One region of the Krasilnikovia sp. MM14-A1259 genome, then DNA from elsewhere that is predicted to be linked to it. Evidence: riboswitches for the same ligand, from Rfam matches in the RefSeq annotation. Region 1 holds a riboswitch; the other holds the start of a gene.
What was found. A riboswitch is a leader RNA that binds a small molecule or an ion and turns the genes downstream of it on or off. The one in region 1 is predicted to bind thiamine pyrophosphate.
Positions count from the first base shown of each region.

Region 2: linked by a shared signal. The riboswitch ahead of ACMCNK_RS30315 (ECF transporter S component) and the one ahead of thiE (thiamine phosphate synthase) in region 1 are both predicted to bind thiamine pyrophosphate.

Region 1 is NZ_BAAGAJ010000002.1:5,918,526-5,925,764, reverse strand. It holds gene thiD (bifunctional hydroxymethylpyrimidine kinase/phosphomethylpyrimidine kinase) at 1-27, opposite strand, end outside; gene ACMCNK_RS26935 (thiamine phosphate synthase) at 24-656, opposite strand; gene ACMCNK_RS26930 (thiazole synthase) at 650-1,399, opposite strand; gene thiS (sulfur carrier protein ThiS) at 1,396-1,596, opposite strand; gene thiO (glycine oxidase ThiO) at 1,587-2,627, opposite strand; gene thiE (thiamine phosphate synthase) at 2,665-3,291, opposite strand; TPP riboswitch at 3,306-3,414, opposite strand; gene ACMCNK_RS26910 (hypothetical protein) at 3,551-3,934, opposite strand; gene ACMCNK_RS26905 (ABC-F family ATP-binding cassette domain-containing protein) at 4,015-5,661, opposite strand; gene ACMCNK_RS26900 (class I SAM-dependent methyltransferase) at 5,693-6,307, opposite strand; gene ACMCNK_RS26895 (hypothetical protein) at 6,665-7,239, shown strand, end outside.
Region 2 is NZ_BAAGAJ010000002.1:6,662,090-6,669,328, reverse strand. It holds gene ACMCNK_RS30330 (hypothetical protein) at 1-437, shown strand, start outside; gene ACMCNK_RS30325 (DUF6328 family protein) at 458-976, opposite strand; gene ACMCNK_RS30320 (alpha/beta fold hydrolase) at 1,070-1,885, opposite strand; TPP riboswitch at 1,944-2,051, shown strand; gene ACMCNK_RS30315 (ECF transporter S component) at 2,102-2,680, shown strand; gene ACMCNK_RS30310 (ABC transporter ATP-binding protein) at 2,684-4,093, shown strand; gene ACMCNK_RS30305 (energy-coupling factor transporter transmembrane component T family protein) at 4,090-4,893, shown strand; gene ACMCNK_RS30300 (MTH1187 family thiamine-binding protein) at 4,928-5,224, shown strand; gene ACMCNK_RS30295 (methyl-accepting chemotaxis protein) at 5,356-6,954, opposite strand; gene ACMCNK_RS30290 (isoprenyl transferase) at 7,201-7,239, opposite strand, start outside.

The DNA.
Region 1 (7,239 bases):
GATGGTCAGCACGACCACCGGGGTCATCGGGTGACCGCCGCCGCCGCGCGCAGCCGCGCCACCGTGGCGGCCGGATCCGCCGACCTCATCACCGCCCCCATCACCGCCACCCCGGAAGCACCGGCGGCCAGGCATTCCGCGACCTTCTCGGGCGAGTCGATCCCGCCCAGCGCCAGCCACGGCACCGCGCCACCGCGCGCCGACCGCCCGGCGGCGACCAGCTCCGCGGCGCGCCCGGGACCGAGCGCCGGACCGTACCCGGGCTTCGAGGCGGTCGTGAAGATCGGCGACAGGGTGACGTAGTCCTCCGTGGACAGCAGCGGCGCCGCGTGGCAGGAACGCCCCACGAGCCCGGCCGCCACCGTGGGGTCGCGTTCCGCGAGATGCACCGCGTCCCCGCCGAGCGGATCCGGGCCCGCCACGATCAGCCGGCCCGGCGGCAGCACCGCGCGCAGCCGATCCGCCAGCTCCCGCCGCTGCGCCGCGGGCAGGTCCCGCTCGCGCAGCACCACCCAGTCCGGCGCCGCGGCCGCGACCAGCTCGGTGAGCGGCATCCGCGCCACCCGCCGATCCGTGAGCAGCACGATGCCCGACGGGATCGGCCCAGCCGATCCGGAACCCGACGGGATCGGCCCAGCCGCGCCGGGGCTCACCATTGCGGCAGGCCGTCGTCCGAGGTGGACGCCAAGGCGTGGAACCGGCGCGGGATCCGGCCCGCGGCCGCCGCCAGACGACCCGCCTCCACCGCGTGGCGCATCGCCGCGGCCATCAGCGCCGGGTCCTCGGCCCGGGTGACCGCGCTCGCCACCAGCACCGCGTCACAGCCCAGCTCCATCGCCAGCGTCGCGTCGGACGCCGTACCGATGCCCGCGTCCAGGATCACCGGGACGTCGACGCTGTCGCGGATCAACCGGATGTGGTGCGGGTTGGTCACCCCCAGGCCGGAGCCGATCGGCGCGCCCGCTGGCATCACCGCGGCGCAACCCACATCGGCGAGGCGGCCCGCCAGAATCGGGTCGTCACTCGTGTACGGCAGCACCGTGAACCCGTCGCCCACCAGCGTCTCCGCCGCCCGCAGCAGCTCGACCGCGTCCGGCAGCAGGGTGCGCTCGTCGCCGATGACCTCCAGCTTCACCCAGTCCGTCTCGAACGCCTCCCGGGCCAGGTGGGCCGCCTTCACCGCGTCCCCGGCCGTGTAGCAGCCGGCCGTGTTCGGCAGCACCCGCACCCCGAGCCGGTCCAGCAACGGCAGCAGACCCGGCCCGGCCGCGTCGACCCGGCGCAGCGCGACCGTGACGATCTCCGTGCCCGAGGCGACCACCGCCGCCTCCAGCGCGGCGAGACTGCTTGCCCCGCCCGTGCCCAGGATCAGGCGCGATTCTCCCAGCAGCATGCTCATCCTCCCTGCGCCGCGGTCAGCACCTCGACCCGGTCGCCGTCCCGCAGCACCGCCGCGGACCAGCGCGAACGCGGCACCACCTCACCGTTCACCGCGACCGCGACGCCACGCTGAGCCTCGGTGAGCACAGCCACCAGCCCCGCGACCGTGACGGCGTCGTCGACGGCACGCGGGGACCCGTTGACGGTCAGGCGCATGCGAACCTCCCGGGTCGGAACTCATCCAGCAGCGGGTCCGCCGTACCGGCGGTCAGCAGGTCGGCGATGAGGTCGGCCGTGACCGGGGCGAGCAGCACCCCGTTGCGGTGGTGCCCGGCCGCCACGACGACTCGTTCGTCCAGCGCACCGAGCAGCGGTGCATTGTCCGGGGTGGCGGGCCGGTGCCCCACGAGCGTCTCGGTCAGCGTGCACTCGCGCAGTGCGGGCACCAGATCCAGCGCCGCCCGCAGCAGGTCGAGCACGCCACCGGCGGTGACCGTCCGATCCGTACGCTCCTGCTGGGTCGCGCCGACCACCACCTCCCCGTCGGCGCGCGGCACCAGATAGACGTGGCGCCCGTCGGCGTAGCCGCTGACCACGTGCCGGAACGTGCCCGGCTCCCCCCGTAGCCTCAGCAGTTCCCCCTTGACCGGACGCACCGGCAGCCCGGTGAGCGCGGCGGTGCCGCACCCGGCCGCCACCACGACCTGCCCCGCCCGCACCTCGTCGAGCCGGGCCACGGTCGAAGGCACGACCGCGTCACCCAGTGCCGCCCGCAACGCGCCGACCACCCGGCGCGGATCGACCTGACGGTCGTCGGGCACGTACGCCCCGGCCCGCACGCGGGGCGACAACGCCGGCTCGCGGTCCCGCAGCGCGCTCGGGCCCAGCCGGGTCAGCCCGAGGTGGCGCCACACCCGGCTCGCCTCGGCCACGTCGTCCACGGTGAGGGCGACGCCCAGCGTGCCGGTCTCGTCGTACCCGAGATCCCGGCCGGTCTGCCCGCCCAGCTCCGCCGCGAAGCCGGGCCAGCGGCGCGCCGACTCGGCCATCAGCCGCCCCAGCCCCGGACTCTCGAACGGCGACTCCCCGCCCGGCGCGAGCATCCCCGCCGCCACGTGCCACGCGCCCAGATCCGGCGGACCCGGGTCGTGCACGACGACGCGCGCGCCGCGCTGGGCCACCCGCCAGGCGATGGACAACCCCACGATCCCGCCGCCGACCACCGCCACGTCCGGCATGCCGTTCATGACGTGCCCACCTTCCGCCTGCGCTCGGTGCACTCACTCATGCCGAGAGCGCCGTGAGCAGAGCCGTCGTGGCAGCATGCGGGTCCGCGGCTGCGGCCAGCGCACCGACCACCGCGACACCGTGCGCGCCCGCGGTGCGCAGGTCCGGAACCGCCCCGGCGGTCACCCCGCCGATCGCGATGACCGGCGTCGTCCCCAGCGCCGCGGCAACGGCCGCGATGCCGGCCAGGCCCAGCGGGTCCGGCAGCCCCGCCTTGGTGCTGGTCCGGAACGCGGGCCCCACCCCGAGGTACGTGGCACCCGCGGCGACCGCGGCGCGCGCCGAATCGGGCTCGCGGCACGTCGCACCGAGAACCGCCGTGGCGCCGAGCACCCCGCGCGCCGCCGGCACCGGGAGATCGTCCGCGCCCACGTGCGCGCCGTCGGCGTCGATCGCGACGGCAACGTCCAGACGGTCGTTGACCAGGAGCAACACGCCGGCTGGACGGCAGATCCCGGCGACCGCGAGCCCGAACTCGTACGCCGTCCGGTCGGTCACCTCGTCCTCGACGCGGACCTGCACGGCCAGAGCGTGCGGGGTACCGGCCGAGGTGGCGGCGGCGACGGCGGCGCCGACCACGCCCACGGCGTCGCGACCGGGCCGCGCGTCCGTGATGACGTGCAGGCGGGGAAATGCAGAGCCCACAACTCACTCCTCCCTGCGCCGGCATGACCCGGATCAGGTTCGACGGTCGGGGGCTGCAGCCCCCCTCTCAGCCCGGTACACCGGACTCCCGTGAGGTTGTTCTGACTGGACGATAACCGTGCGCCCGGGCCGCCGTAAACCCCGCCCTCGCCCCGGTCCGGTTTGGCACACTCCGTCCCCGCGCCGTTGGAGCGCTCCAACGGCGTACCGATGCTCCAGTCAGGACGGTGCGGGTGAGCTACCGGTCGTAACCCAGGGCCGGGTGGGTGGGGCCGCCCAGCCGGGCCGAGATCAGATCGAGCAGCTTCCACTGCACCGAACCGTCCGGGACCTCTTCGCCCTCGCCCTCCATCTCGTCGGCGATGCTCGCCGACGAGGCCAGCTCCGTTTCGACCGAGACCCACTGGGCGCCGGTCAGCGTGACGGAAACCGGGCGGCTGCCGGGCGGGTGTGCACCGACGGCGCGGAGGCGACCCCGGACGGCCAACGTGATCGCACCCGACACGTCCGTCGTGGCTTCCTGGGTGTCGCCGGATCCGTCGCCCGCGTACGCGGCGAGCTCCCGGGTGAAGTCGAGGGGTTCGAGAACGGACCGCCACTCCTCCTGGGGGTGCGACCCCATGAGCGGGCCGGGAAGGGACACGCCCGAGGCCGCGGGCGCTCAGCGGATCATCGGCGGCCGCCCCGGAGAGTTGAGGACGATCAGCGCACGTCCCACACCGGCTCGGGTGTCTCCACCACCTCGCCGTCCCCCTGGAACAGGACAAAGCGGTCGAAGCCTCGGGAGAACCAACGATCATGGGTGACCGCGATCACCGTGCCCTCGTACGCCCGCAGCCCTTCCTCCAGCGCCTCCGCCGAGGCCAGGTCGAGGTTGTCCGTCGGCTCGTCGAGCAGCAGCATGGTCGCCCCGGACAGCTCCAGCAGCAGCACGAGGAAGCGCGCCTGCTGCCCGCCGGACAGCGTCCCGAACCTCTGATCCCCCTGGCCGGCCAGCTCGTACCGGTTGAGGGCCTTCATGGCCCCGGCCCGGTCCACGCCGGAACGGTGGTCGTCGCCGCGCCACAGGATCTCCACGAGCGTACGGTCGAGCAGTTCCGGCCGGTCGTGCGTCTGGGAGAAATGCCCCGGCCGCACCCGGGCGCCGAGCCGGGCGACGCCGTCGTGCGCCACGTGTGCCAGCGGCGCGCCGTCGACCGGCTTGTGCTCCGCGTCCGGGTCGGAGCCGCCGCCCGCGAGCAGCCGCAGGAAGTGCGACTTGCCCGTGCCGTTGGCGCCGAGCACCGCCACCCGGTCGCCGTACCAGACCTCCAGGTCGAACGGGAACGTCAGGTTCTCCAGCTCCAGCTGCTCGCACACCACGGCCCGCTTGCCGGTACGCCCGCCGCGCAGGTTCATCCGCACCGCCTGATCCTTGGGCGGCAGCGGCGGCGGCCCGGCCTCCTCGAACTTGCGCAACCGCGTCTGCGCGGCCTGATACCGCGACGCCATCCCGTCGTTGTACGTGGCCTTCTGCTTCAACGTCAGCACCAGCTCGCGCAGCTTCTGGTGCTCCTCCTCCCAGCGCCGCCGCGACTCCAGCAGCCGGTCGTGCCGGTGCGCCCGCGCCTCGTGCCAGGATGCGAACCCGCCCGGGTGCACCCACGCACTGCCACCTTCGACGGCCACCACCCGGCCCGCGGTCTGGGCCAGCAGTTCACGGTCGTGCGACACGTACAGCACGGACTTGGTGGATTCGCGCAGCCGCGCCTCCAGCCACCGCTTGCCCGGGACGTCGAGGAAGTTGTCCGGCTCGTCGAGCAGCAGCACCTCGTCCGTGCCGCGCAGCAGCAGGTCGAGCGCGAACCGCTTCTGCTGCCCACCCGAGAGGGTACGCACCGGCCGGTGTTTCACCTGCTCCCACGGCTGGTCCAGGATCGCGACCGCGACCGTGTCGAACAGCACCTCGGCGTCGTACCCGCCGGTCTCGCCCCAGTGCGCGAGCGCGTTGGCGTACCCGAGCTGCGACTTCTCGGTGTCCGAAAGGGCCGCCGCGGCCGCCGCGAGGCGCTCACCCGCCGCGCGCAACGGCGGCGCCACGAGCGAAAGGGCCAGGTCCTCCAGCGTACGGTCGTCGCCGATCATTCCGATGAACTGCCGCATGACGCCCAGCCCGCCGGAGCGCGCGATCGTGCCGGACTGGACCGGCAGGTCCCCGGCGACCATCCGCAGCAGGGTGGTCTTGCCTGCGCCGTTCGGCCCGACGAGCGCGACCTTGGCGCCCTCCCCGACCCGGAACGACACGTCGGCGAACAGCTCCCGGCCGTCCGGCAGCACGAACCCTGCACCAGCGACGTCGACGTAACCCACGAGCGCATCCTGCCTGGTGCCGGCCGCGGCGTCAGGCGGTTTTCCGGGCCACCCGCAGCACCCGGAAGCCGCGCTGGCTCGCGACCCGGGAGACCACCCAGCCGAGGCCGGCCAGCCAGGTGTGCAGCGAGTCCCCGCCGAGATTCTTGTTGATCACCAGCCAGGCCACGCCGTCCGGCGCCAGGCGGGGCAGCCAGCGCTCCAGCATCGCGTGCAGTCCGGCTTTCCCGATGTGGGTGGGCGGGTTGCTCCAGATCTCGTCGAACTCCACGTCCGCCGGGACGTCGTCGGGCGCGGCGACCCGCAGGCGCCCCGCGAGATCCAGCGCCTCCGCATTGGCCGCGGCCAGCTCGCGGGCGCGGGCGTTGACGTCCACGGCGTACACGATCGTGCTCGGCGCTTCGGTGGCCAGCACGCAGGCGATCGGGCCGTAGCCGCAGCCCAGGTCGAGCAGCGTGCCACCGGTCGCGGCCGTGGGCAGCTCAGCCTTGCGCAACAGTACGGCCGTGCCGGTGTCGAGCCGCCCGGCGGAGAACACGCCCGACGCCACGGCCAGCGTGTAGTCGCGACCCGCCACGCTGAACTCCACCGTCCCGGGCCGGGCCGGGGCGGCCGGGTCGGCGCTGAAGTAGTGATCGGCGCTCACGCCACACCCGCCCGCATGCGCTGACGGTCCTCGCTGGGCCGGGTGCACTCGCTCATGGGGTCAGTGTGCCGTCGGTGGCGGGCCTGCGCTCACCCGGGGTGGTTGCCGCACAGCGTGTGCGCTCATCGATGACCATGCCCTCCTAGCGTGTCCGCCATGCCACAGCATGCCCAGCTCCGCGCCAATCACCGCGCGCCGACCCCAGAGGGCCCCCGGCCCGTCCGTGCACTGAACCGCCCCGGGGTCGACCGCCCTGGCCGGGCGGATCACAGAACCGCCGCGTGCCGAGCGTCGGCACGGCCCGCACCCGCCCTGGCGGATCGCGCGTCGGCCGCGACCGGGCAGCACCGGCGGATCGTGGCGCCGCCGCGCCGGGCGCAGCGGCGGGGATCGCCGGGGCTGAAGCAGTTGTTCCTGGGCGGGCTGGGGACGCTGATCCTGGCGGGCGTGTGCGGGCTGAGCGCATTCGTGGTCTCGGCGCACACGCGGCGCAGCCAGGGAGCGCAGCCGCGGCCACCGGCGCAGTCCCGGGACCTCAGCTCGCGCCGGGTCGACGCGGCTCCGCTCACCCTGGAAGAGGTGTTCCCGGGCGCGGAGATCAGGGCGGCCGAGGGCGCGGCGACGTACCGGATCGCGATGACACACATCGACACGGACTGCGGGATCGCCACGATCGGCGAGCTGGGCGCGCTGCTGGTGCGGCACGGCTGCACCCAGGTGGTGCGGGCGGCGCTCACCGCACCGTACGGGGGATATCGGGTGACCGCGGGCATCTTCAACCTGTCCGACGCGGCCGGTGCCCGGCTGGTCGCCGCTCGGGCCGGGCAGCTCGTGGCCGCGGGCGAGGGCACGTTCGCGGCCATGCTCGGGGGGCTGCCCGGCACCGATCCCGAGCTTCAGCCCGCGACGGTCACGGGCTGGGACACCCGCGG
Region 2 (7,239 bases), 740 kb from region 1:
ACAACCTCGCCGACGTGGGCGGCAAGGTGGGCCGCGTACCCGTCGTCGGTGATCAGCTCACCAGGCCTTTCACCGGGGCGTCCGACGCGGCTCGGTCGCTGGCCGACGCGGGGCGCCAGCAGCAGGAACTCGTGAGCACCGTGGCGCTGCTGATCGCGTTCACGGTGGTGGTGCTGCCGCTCACGCTGGTGGTGCTGGGCTGGCTGCCGCTGCGGCTGCGGTGGATGCGCCGGGCCGGGGTGGCCAGCCGGGTCCGGGAACAGGCGGCGGGCCGGGATCTGCTGGCGTTGCGCGCCTTGACGCGCCGTCCGCTGAACGAGTTGACCCGGCTCGGCCCGGACATCGCACAGTCCTGGCGCGACGGCGACCCCGACGCGGTGGACGCGCTGGCCGCGCTGGAGTTGCGCAGCCTGGGTCTGCGCGCCGCCCGGCGCTGATCGGGTACGCCGGACCGCTGTCAGTCGTCCGCGACGAACTTCTCGTCCTCCTCCAGATCCTCGGCCTCGATCCAGCTCCGCCGCACGTACGGCACGACCACCCAGTGCGTCACGAACCAACCGCCCACGATGACCGTCAGGCTCAGCGCGGCCCAGATGTTCAGCAGATAGTCGGTGATCAGCAGCACGCTGCTGACCATCGAGACGAGCAGGCACGCGAGCCCAGCCGTGGCCATCCGGTGCGCGTACCTGACCAGTTCGGGCTTGCGACCCTGGCGGAACAGGGCGCGGTGGAACGCCACGGGCGCGATGAGCTGGGTGGCGGCGAACGCCGCGGAGATCAACGCCACCAGGTAGACGCCGCGCTGGAAATGGTTCGTGTGGGGGAACCCGTTGCTGAACGGCAGCGTCAGCAGGAATGCGAACAGGATCTGCACCCCGGTCTGCGCGACCCGCAGCTCCTGCAGCAGGTCGGCGAAGTTGCGGTTCCAGCGCTGCCGCTCGGTCTCGCCGGGCAGCCCGCCCTTCTCCCGGGCCATCCGCCCTCCCACGGTCACTCTCCGGCGCAAACCCGCGCAGTTCCCCGGTGCCGCCCCGCGGTTCCCCGGGGGCATCCCCGCAGCGGCGAACGGTCAAACACCCGTCCGCTCCAGCACCGCGTCCGCGAGTGCTCGGGGGGCCTCCTCCGGCACCCAGTGCCCCACGTCGTGCAACGCGACGAGCCGGTAGTCCGCATCGACACAGTCGCCGGTGGCCAGCGCGGCCGTGCGGCCCAGCACCGGGTCCGCCTCACCCCACACGTACGTGGTCGGCACGGTGATCTGCCCGACGCCCGCGAGCTGGCCTTTCGTGAGCGCCCGGTACCAGTTCAGGGCGCCGGTCAGCCGTCCCGGGGTGCGCATCGCCGCGGCGTACCCGGCCGCCCGCGGACCGATCGGTTTCAGCATCGAACGCAGCATCGCCCCGTCGCGGGCGAGCATCAGCCGTTCCGCGAACCGTGCCCGGAACATCCCCATGTACGCGAATCGCAGCCGTTGCCGCGGTTCCCGGCTCAGCGCGGTCGCCAGCGCCCGCGGGTGCGGCACCGACACGGACGTATACGAGCGCACCCGCTGGGGCTGCTCCGCGGCCAGCAGCCAGCCCACATGGGCACCCCAGTCGTGGCCCACCACATGCACCGAATCGAGACCGAGCGCGTCGAGCACCGCGACCGCGTCCGCGCACGCTTCGGGCAGCCGGTACGCGGCCACCCCGTCCGGGCAGGCTCCCGGGCTGTAGCCGCGCTGGTCCAGCGCGTACGTGCGCAGGCCCGCCTCGTGCAGCCGCGGGGCGATCAGCTCGAACTCGCGGTGGTCCTGGGGGAAGCCGTGCAGCAGGAGCACCGGCTCGCCGTCGGGCGGACCGTCGGCGTACACGTCGAAGGTGAGCCCGCGGGCCTCGATCTCCATCGCGATCCTCCCTCGCTGTTCCCCCGCACGACCTGGTGTTAGCGTCATCGAAACACATGCCATCCGACAGGGGAGCGCGCAGCGCTGAGAGTGCGGGCCGCCGGCCCGCAGACCCTCGAACCTGATCTGGGTAATGCCAGCGCAGGGAGTTCGGTCGTCTCCAGCCGAGTTGCTGGCGCGCGCCTTCTCTCGGTTCGCGATAGAGCTGGAGGCACCATGACCAACCGCTGGCGGACGATCGACATCGTGATCGCTTCGATCATCGCGGTCACGTTCGGCGTCGTCTTCTGGGCGTGGAACATTCTGTGGGGAGCCACGCAGGGGGCGTTCGCGTTCTTCCCGCCGGCCCAGACCGTGCTGTACGGGGTGTGGCTGATGCCGGCCGTGCTGAGCGGCCTGATCATCCGGAAGCCGGGCGCATCGCTGTACACCGAGACGCTGGCCGCGATCATCTCCGCGCTGCTCGGCGACCAGTGGGGTGCCACGGTGATTGCGCAGGGCTTCGTGCAGGGGCTCGGCGCGGAGCTGGCGTTCGCGGCGCTGCGGTACCGCTCGTTCCGGCTGCCCGCGGCGCTGTTCGCCGGGGCGCTGACCGGTCTCGGTGCCGCCCTGTTCGACTTCTTCGTCTGGAACGGCGCGTACGCGCTGTGGAGCTACCGGATCCCGTACGCCCTGCTGACGATCGTCAGCAGCACCGTGATCGCCGGGGTGGGCGGCTGGGCGCTGGTGCGGGCGCTGGCGCCCACCGGGGTGCTGGACCGCTTCGCGGCGGGCCGCGACCGCGCCCTGGTCTGACCGATGGCGGAGGTCGTGCTGCGCGGGTTCGGGTGGCGCCACGCCGGACGCCGCGCCTGGGCCGTACGCGGCGTCGACCTGCGCATCGCGCACGGCGAGCGGGTGCTCCTGCTGGGCCCCTCCGGGGCGGGCAAGAGCACCCTGCTCGCGGCGCTGGCCGCGCTGCTGCCCCGGGACTCCGGCGAGGCCGAGGGGGCGGTCGAGATCGACGGCCTGGACCCGCACAAGGCCCGCGAGCGCGTGGGCATCGTCTTCCAGGACCCGCAGACCCAGCTCGTCATGGCCCGCAGCGGCGACGACGTGGCGTTCGGGCTGGAGAACCGCGGGGTGCCCGCCGAGGCGATCTGGCCCCGGGTGGACGCTGCGCTGGGGCGGGTCGGCTTCCCGTACGCCCGGGACCGGCCGACCGCGGCCCTGTCCGGCGGTGAACAGCAGCGCCTCGCGCTCGCCGGGGTGCTGGCGTTGCGCCCCGGGCTGCTGCTGCTCGACGAACCCACCGCCAACCTCGACCCGGCCGGTGCGGCCCGGGTGCGCGACGCGATCACCCGTACCCGGGACCCGGACACCACACTGATCCTCGTGGAGCACCGGGTGGCCGAGGCGCTGCCGCTGGTCGACCGCGTGATCGTGCTCGAACCCGGTGGAGGGATCCGCGCGGACGGCCCGCCCGGGACCGTCTTCGCCACGCACGGCGCACGCCTCGCCGAGGAGGGGGTCTGGGTGCCGGGCCGGCCGGTCACGCCCCGCAAGGCCGTCGCCCCGCCGGCCGATCCTCTGGTACGGGCACGCGCGGTCGCCGTACCCGGCCGCCTCGCCGCGGTCGACCTGACCGCACACGCCGGGGAGGTCGTCGCCGTGACCGGCCCGAACGGGGCAGGCAAGAGCACCCTCGCGCTGATCCTGGGCGGGTTACTCCCCCCGGGTTCCGGGGCGGTCGAGGCGTTCGGTGACGCCCGGCCGCCGCACCGGTGGCGGGCCGCGGTGCTGGCCCGGCGCATCGGGTCGGTGTTCCAGCAGCCGGAGCACCAGTTCGTGACCGCCCGGGTCAGCGACGAGCTGGCGCTGGGCCCGCGCCGGCTGGGCCGCCCGGCGACCGAGATCGCCAGGACGGTCGACGAGCTGCTGCACCGGCTGCGGCTGACCCGGCTGGCCGGAGCGAACCCGCACACCCTGTCGGGCGGCGAGGCGCGGCGCCTGAGCGTGGCGACCGCGCTGGCGAGCGCCCCGCGGCTGCTGGTGCTGGACGAGCCGACGTTCGGGCAGGACCGGCGTACCTGGATCGAGCTGGTGGACCTGCTGGCGCAACTGCGCGACGACGGGCACGGGGTCGTGGCGGTCACCCACGACGACGCGTTCATCGCGGCGCTGGCCGACCGGGTGCACGAACTGGACGGCCGGGCGGGCCCGGCATGAGTCTCACCGTTGCGCCGATCGCCGACCCGGACGCTCCGCTGGCACGCCGCAACCCGGTCGCCAAGCTGGGTGCGGCGTTGCTGTTCTCGATGATGCTCGTGCTCACCCTGGACCCGTTGACGCCCGCCCTCGCGCTCGCGGTCGAGCTGGCCGTGGTGCCGCTGTTCGGGCTGCGTTATCCGGCGCTGGCCCGCCGCGCCTGGCCGCTGGCACTGGCCGGTGCCGGGGTGCTGGTGACGATGGTGCTGTTCGCGGCGGACCGGGCGGGCACCACCCTGCTCGCGCTGGGGCCGTTCGACATCACCACCGGGGTACTGGGCACCGCGCTGGCGCTGGTGCTGCGCGTGTTCGCGGTGGCGCTGCCCGGGGTCATCGTGTTCGCCACCACCGACCCGACGGACCTGGCGGACGCGCTCGTGCAGAACGCGAAGGCACCGCCGCGGTTCGCGATCGGCGCACTCGCCACGTTCCGGATGCTGCCGCTGCTGGGCGCCGAGTGGCAGATGCTCACGCTGGCCCGGCGGGCGCGCGGGGTGGACGCCGGCCGCAACCCGGTGGCCCGGCTGCGGTTGTTCGCCGCGACCACGTTCGCCCTGCTGGTCGGTGCGATCCGGCGCGGCACCCGGCTGGCGGTGGCGATGGACGCGCGCGGCTTCGACTCCGGCGCACCCCGCACGTACGCGCGGCGGCAGGTCTTTCGCGGGGCGGACGCCGCGCTGCTGGCAGGGGCGGCCGCCGTCGCCGGCGCGATCCTGGCCATCAGCGTGGTCACCGGGGTGTTCCGCCCGATCATCGGTTGAGCGCGCGCACCTGCCGGGCTGCGATGATGGCGGCATGCTCGTCGCGTTCTCCGTCACCCCGCTCGGCGCGGGCGATGCCGTGGGCGACCTGGTCGCCGAGGCCGTCCGCGTGGTCCGCGCATCCGGCCTGCCCAACCGCACCGACGCCATGTTCACCACGATCGAGGGTGAATGGGACGAGGTGATGGCCGTGGTCAAGCAGGCCGTCGACGCGGTCGCCGCGCATGCGCCCCGGGTCAGCGTCACGCTCAAGGCCGACGTCCGGCCCGGCGTGACCGGCGCGCTCGACGCGAAGGTCGCGCACATCGAGCGACGCCTGTCCCAGCCGTGACCCGGCCGGCCGTGGCGTCCGACGTGGACCGGTTCCCCGCGGCCGACGCGGGCTGATCCGGCACACCGTGCCGGGAAACGGCACGCGCCGCCGACGGGGTGGTGTCGGCGGCGCGTCGGTCCGTACGGAAATCAGATGCGGAACGCGCTGACCGCCATGGTCAGCTCGGTGCTCATCCGGGCGAGTTCCGAGGCGGCGTGCTGGGACTGGTTGGCGCCCGCCGCGGTCGAGGCGGCGGCGTCGGCCACCCCGGCGATGTTGCCGGCGATGGCGGTGCTGCCGTCGGCAGCCGCGGTCACGTTGCGGGTCATGTCGTCCGTGGTCGCGGTCTGCTCCTCGACCGCGGTCGCGATCACCGTCTGGTAGTCGTTGACCTGGTTGATGATCGAGGCGATCTTGTCGATCGCCGCGACCGCGTCCGCGGTGTCGGTCTGGATGGCCAGCACCCGCCGGGAGATGTCCTCGGTGGCCTTCGCCGTCTCCTGAGCCAAGTCCTTCACCTCGCCCGCGACGACCGCGAAGCCCTTGCCGAGGTCGCCGGCCCGGGCCGCTTCGATCGTGGCGTTGAGGGCGAGCAGGTTCGTCTGCTCGGCGATCATGTTGATGGTCTGGACGACCTCACCGACCTCCTGCGACGAGACACCGAGGCGGGTCACCGTGGACATGGTCGACTCGGCGACCGACACGGCCTCCGACGCGACGCCGACGGCCTGGTTCGCGTTCTGGGCGATCTCCCGGATCGACGCCACCATCTGCTCGCTGCTGACCGCGAGCGTCTGCACGTTGCCGGAGATCTGACCGGCGCCGTCGGACACCAGCCCGGCCTGCGCGCTGGTCTCCTCCGCGTTCGAGGCGATCTGGGTGGCGGTGGCAGACAGCTGCACCGATGCGGACGACAACGACCCGGCGCCCGCGGCCACCTGGGTCACCAGCCCGCGCAGGGAACCGACGGTCTGATCCACCGCCCGGCTCAGCTCGCCCAGCTCGTCGGAGCGCGGCAGTTTAGCCCGTACGGTGAGGTCACCGTCCGTCGCTCGCCGCAGCGCCGCGGAGATCGACTTCAACGGCCTGGTCACGGACCGGGTCGCCGCGATGGCGAGCAGAGTTGCCAGCACGAACACGACGAGCGTCACGCCGAGCCGGATCATCTGGTTGGTCCGCAGGTCGGCCGCGGCCTGCGCGGTCATCGCCACGGAACGCCCCTGGATCGACGCGAGCACCTTGTCGGTCAGCTTCACCACGTTGCCGTACGCCTGCGCGACCTGCCCCTTGGTGATGCTGTCCATGCCCGCGACCCGCGCCGCCGGCGACTCGTCGGCGCGCAGCTGGCCGGTGAGCGCGTCGAGCGTCGAGAACAGCGCCGTCCAGGCCGTCTTCAGGTCCTTCCAGGACGTACGTTCGGCCGGGGTCAGCGAGGCTGCGGGCACGGCGTCCATGGCGGCGAGGATGGCCTTACGGTCCGGCGCAACGGTGTTGCCGACGGCGGCCGCGTTGCCGTAGGCGCCCGCGCTGCCGAGCAGCTGCGCCTGGTAGGTCGCCACGTCCTCGGCGAGCAGGCGTACCCGCTGCACCTGGTCCGCGGTCACGCTGAGGTGGCTGATCCGGGCCTGGGCCGCGGTCTGCTGCTGGGAACCGCGCAGGCCGGCGAACAGCGCCCCCGCGATGAAGACCCCGAGGATGGCGAACGCGCCCCCCAGCCGTACGCCAACAGTGATCTTCCTGCGCTTCATCGCGGTCCCTCGTCGTTGTTCGGTGTGTCTCTTGAACACCGAAATCGGCGAGTGGTCGGCGGCGGGCCCGTGGCGCAGGCAGTGAAACGCGTCACTCCAAAAGTCAGACAAAGGCCCCAGAGCGCGGCGGTTGACCGAACGGATGACACGGTCGAGCCGACCGGTCGGCAGCCCGTCTCGGCACGGCGAAGAGGGAACCGAGCAAGCCAGCGCGAGGGGTGCGCCGCGATGCGGTTCTGAATCGGGTCAGCTCGGGGCGACCGGGTTGGGCACGGCACCGCCGAA